2 regions of the Pseudomonas sp. LB3P31 genome follow, and region 1 is predicted to be linked to the other one. Evidence: predicted binding sites of a transcription regulator. Region 1 holds the regulator's gene; the other holds the start of a gene.
What was found. Region 1 encodes sigma-54, which starts transcription at its own class of promoters, with help from an activator protein. Its sites were predicted from a motif close to ANTGGCATNNANNTTGCTNT; they were not measured.
Positions count from the first base shown of each region.

Region 2: a site for sigma-54 is predicted at 1,206-1,225, ahead of ACYZTK_RS06920 (circularly permuted type 2 ATP-grasp protein). Genes of this name have one in related genera too.

Region 1 is NZ_CM142710.1:2,466,960-2,469,140, forward strand. Features, by position in the region: gene lptB (LPS export ABC transporter ATP-binding protein) at 1-41, shown strand, start outside; gene ACYZTK_RS11295 (RNA polymerase factor sigma-54) at 225-1,718, shown strand; gene hpf (ribosome hibernation-promoting factor, HPF/YfiA family) at 1,792-2,100, shown strand; gene ptsN (PTS IIA-like nitrogen regulatory protein PtsN) at 2,113-2,181, shown strand, end outside.
Region 2 is NZ_CM142710.1:1,541,928-1,544,108, reverse strand. Features, by position in the region: gene ACYZTK_RS06930 (hypothetical protein) at 41-274, shown strand; gene ACYZTK_RS06925 (ribonuclease E inhibitor RraB) at 488-829, shown strand; gene ACYZTK_RS06920 (circularly permuted type 2 ATP-grasp protein) at 1,257-2,181, shown strand, end outside.

The DNA of each region.
Region 1 (2,181 bases):
TGGTCAAGGAAGTTTATCTGGGCCACGAGTTCCGCCTTTAAGCGCTGCGGTGCCTGGCCAGTCGCCCGGGCGCTCGACACTCTAAAAAATCAATACTTTTTTATTGTTACAGCGCTCTAGGCAAACACTGCAATATCGGGCATATAATTTGCTTAAGTTTGGCGCTCCGGCGCCCTGTAGTGGATGGCGCATGCGCGCCGGCGAATAAGGTTTAAGCCCCTGCCATGAAACCATCGCTAGTCTTGAGAATGGGCCAGCAGCTGACGATGACTCCTCAGCTGCAACAGGCCATCCGCCTGCTCCAATTGTCGACCCTGGACCTGCAGCAGGAAATCCAGGAGGCGCTGGAGTCCAACCCGATGCTCGAACGCCAGGAAGAAGGCGACGACTTCGACAATGCCGATCCCTTGGCCGACAAAGCCGAGCAGCAACCCAACGCCGACGTTTCGGAGCCGTCCTATCAGGAAACCGCGCCGACGGTAGACAATCTCGAGGAAGGCGACTGGAACGAGCGCATTCCCAACGAGCTACCCGTTGATACCGCGTGGGAAGATGTCTACCAGACCAGCGCCAGCAGCCTGCCAAGCAACGATGATGACGAGTGGGACTTCACCACCCGCACATCGGCCGGCGAAAGCCTGCAGAGCCACCTGCTGTGGCAACTGAACCTCGCGCCGATGTCCGACACTGATCGCCTGATCGCCGTCACCCTGATCGACTGCATCAACAATCAGGGCTACCTGGACGAAACCCTCGAGGAAATTCTCGAAGCCTTCGACCCGGAACTGGACATCGAACTGGACGAAATCGAAGCCGTTCTGCACCGCATCCAGCAATTCGAACCGGCCGGCATCGGCGCTCGCAACCTGGGCGAATGCCTGCTGCTGCAATTGCGCCAGCTGTCCGCCAAGACCCCTTGGCTTACTGAAGCCAAGCGCCTGGTCACGGACTACATCGATCTGCTGGGCAGCCGCGACTATAGCCAGTTGATGCGGCGGATGAAGCTTAAGGAAGACGAACTGCGCCAGGTCATCGAGCTGGTCCAGAGCCTCAACCCGCGTCCCGGCTCGCAGATTGAGTCGAGCGAAGCCGAGTACGTGGTTCCGGACGTGATCGTGCGCAAGGACAACGAACGCTGGCTGGTGGAACTCAACCAGGAATCGGTGCCGAAGCTGCGGGTCAACGCCCAGTACGCCGGTTTCGTTCGCCGCGCGGACACCAGTGCCGACAACACGTTCATGCGCAATCAGTTGCAGGAAGCCCGCTGGTTCATCAAGAGCCTGCAGAGCCGCAACGAAACCCTGATGAAAGTTGCCACCCAGATCGTCGAGCATCAACGCGGTTTTCTGGAGTACGGCGACGAAGCGATGAAGCCGCTGGTACTGCATGACATCGCCGAAGCAGTCGGCATGCATGAATCGACGATTTCACGGGTGACCACGCAGAAGTTCATGCATACCCCACGGGGCATTTATGAACTGAAATACTTTTTCTCCAGCCACGTCAGCACCTCCGAAGGCGGCGAATGCTCGTCCACGGCGATCCGCGCGATCATCAAAAAACTGGTTGCGGCGGAAAATCAGAAAAAGCCGTTGAGTGACAGCAAGATCGCTGGTTTACTGGAGGCACAAGGCATTCAGGTGGCTCGCCGCACCGTCGCCAAGTACCGCGAATCCCTTGGGATCGCGCCTTCGAGCGAACGCAAGCGGTTGATGTAAGCCACGCCACAGCGTTCCAGTGGCAGATCATCTGGTCTGCCGCTTTATGCACTGGCAACGAAGGAGAAGCTGTATGCAAGTCAACATCAGTGGACACCAGCTGGAAGTTACCGAACCCCTGCGCACCTATATCGGCGAAAAACTCGCCCGTTTAGAGAGGCATTTCGACAAGATAACCAACGTGCAAGTCACGATGAACGTCGAGAAGCTCAAGCAGAAAATCGAAGCCACCTTGCATATTCCCGGCGGGGAAGTGGTCGCCAATGCCGAGCATGACGATATGTATGCCGCCATCGACCTGCTGACCGACAAGCTGGATCGCCAACTCAAAAAGCATAAGGAAAAGACCCAGAGCCTCCTCCAGGGCGCAACCGGTCGTTAACACTCCCAACCCATGATCCGACTTGAAAGTATCCTGACCCCCGGCCGTTCCCTCGTGAACGTGCCGGGCGGCAGTAAAAAG
Region 2 (2,181 bases), 930 kb from region 1:
AGATGTAAGCCCACTTGCGGGTTTTATCGAGGAGGCACTGATGCAAAAGTGGAAAATCACTTTCGTGGATGATCACGGTGAAACAGTCGACGAAGTCTTCGAGTGCGAGGAATGCCCGGACAACGAGCATGCCGCCAAACTCATTAAGGCTCGTTTGCTGCCTGTCGCCGCCGAACTGGATCTGAATGATCTGGAAGGGCGCACCGATGATGCGAGCGTCAAAAGTCTCAAGGCACAGAACAGCATACAAATCCTCGGCATCACTCCCGTCTGATACAACTCCTGTCACATTCAAACCAGGCCTTGGCAGCTGCTCGGTCAAAGGGCTACTCTGCAAGCGAGATCAGCGATTGGATCGCTAAGGTCTGGTCTTGTCAGCTACATGCTTGTATCCCACCGGCAACCTGGTTGCCGCATCGCCCTCACCATTCGGCTGAGGGCGTCGGGAGTACGGAAAGTCTATCCAGCGGATCGAGGAGGACGTTTCATGAGCACAGCCTATCAAGAAGACATCAGCAGCAGCGTGCTGCGCCGCATGAAAGAGGGCGGTTTCGACTTTTCAAAATTTCATCCCATCGAGTTCTACGCGATTTTCCCCGACGAGGAGCGGGCCCGCAGGGCAGCAGGTCATTACCGTGGTGAGTCCTTGAACGCGCAGATCAGTGTGCGCGACGACGGCGCCTGGGCGCTGGAACTGAGCAAGGTCATGTACGCCACCTACGATGACATCGGCGATTTCGAGCAGGGTTTTGAGGCAGTGGTCGAGCCTCTGGGCGGCATCATCGAAGGATGGGGCGTGAAGCAGGAGGTACGAGGGCGACTCGCATAACATTATGAACAGCAACAACACTCAGCAACGGCTGACCCTTGGGTTGGCCGTTTTTCGTTGGGTGGAATGCGTTCCCCGTAGGAGCTGCCGTAGGCAGCGATCTTTTGATCTATTTTTGATTCACAACATTTCACAACGCAAAAAAAAGCCGCCAAAACAGGCGACCAAAAGGGAAGTTCGATGAGCTTTTCAGCGAATGTGCCAATTATCCTTATCGACAGCCGGGCAGTGAAATCAACTCTGACTATGCTGGTGATAGCGACAGCATTGCTTCGCAATGGAGCGGGGGCGATCGGGTTGGAGCGTTTGCCGCACAGGATTGGTGCGGTGTTTTCACAGCAAATATCCAACTGATTGATATCAAAGCGTTTATGCCGATGGCACGGGCCTTGCGATGCCTAGATGTCCGGGTGACAAGGAGTACGGCATGATCCGCACCTATTTTGATGAAATGTACGATGCCGACGGCCAGGTCCGTCCGCATTACCGGGAGTTTGCCCGGTGGTTGGCGGAGACGCCTGACGAGCTGCTGGCCCAACGCCGACGCGAGGCCGATCTGCTGTTCCATCGAGCCGGAATCACCTTCACCCTCTACGGTGATGAGCAGGGAACAGAGCGCCTGATTCCTTTTGACACTATTCCGCGCAGCATCCCCGCCAGTGAGTGGCGGATTGTCGAGCGCGGCTGTATCCAGCGGGTCAAGGCGTTGAACATGTTCCTCGCCGACCTCTATCACGAACAGCGCATCATCAAGGCCGGGATTATTCCGGCGGAGCAGGTGCTGGCCAACGAGCAATACCAGTTGGCGATGCAGGGGCTCGATCTGCACCGGGATATCTATTCCCACATCTCCGGCGTCGATCTGGTGCGCGACGGCGACGGCACGTACTACGTGCTCGAAGACAATCTTCGTACACCGAGCGGCGTCAGCTACATGCTCGAAGACCGCAAGATGATGATGCGACTGTTCCCCGAGTTGTTCTCGGCCCAGCGCATAGCGCCCATTGACCACTATCCGAACCTGCTGCTCGACACCCTGAAAAGCTCCAGCCCGATCGATAACCCGAGCGTGGTGGTGCTAACCCCTGGGCGCTTTAACAGTGCGTTCTTCGAGCATGCGTTCCTGGCCCGGGAAATGGGGGTTGAGCTGGTGGAAGGTGCAGACTTGTTCGTGCGCGACGACAAGGTGTTCATGCGCACCACCGACGGGCCCAAGGCAGTGGATGTGATCTACCGTCGCCTCGACGATGCGTTTCTCGATCCGCTGGCGTTCAATCCGGATTCGATGCTCGGCGTGCCAGGGCTGTTGTCGTCCTACCGCTCGGGCAATGTAGTGCTGGCGAATGCCATCG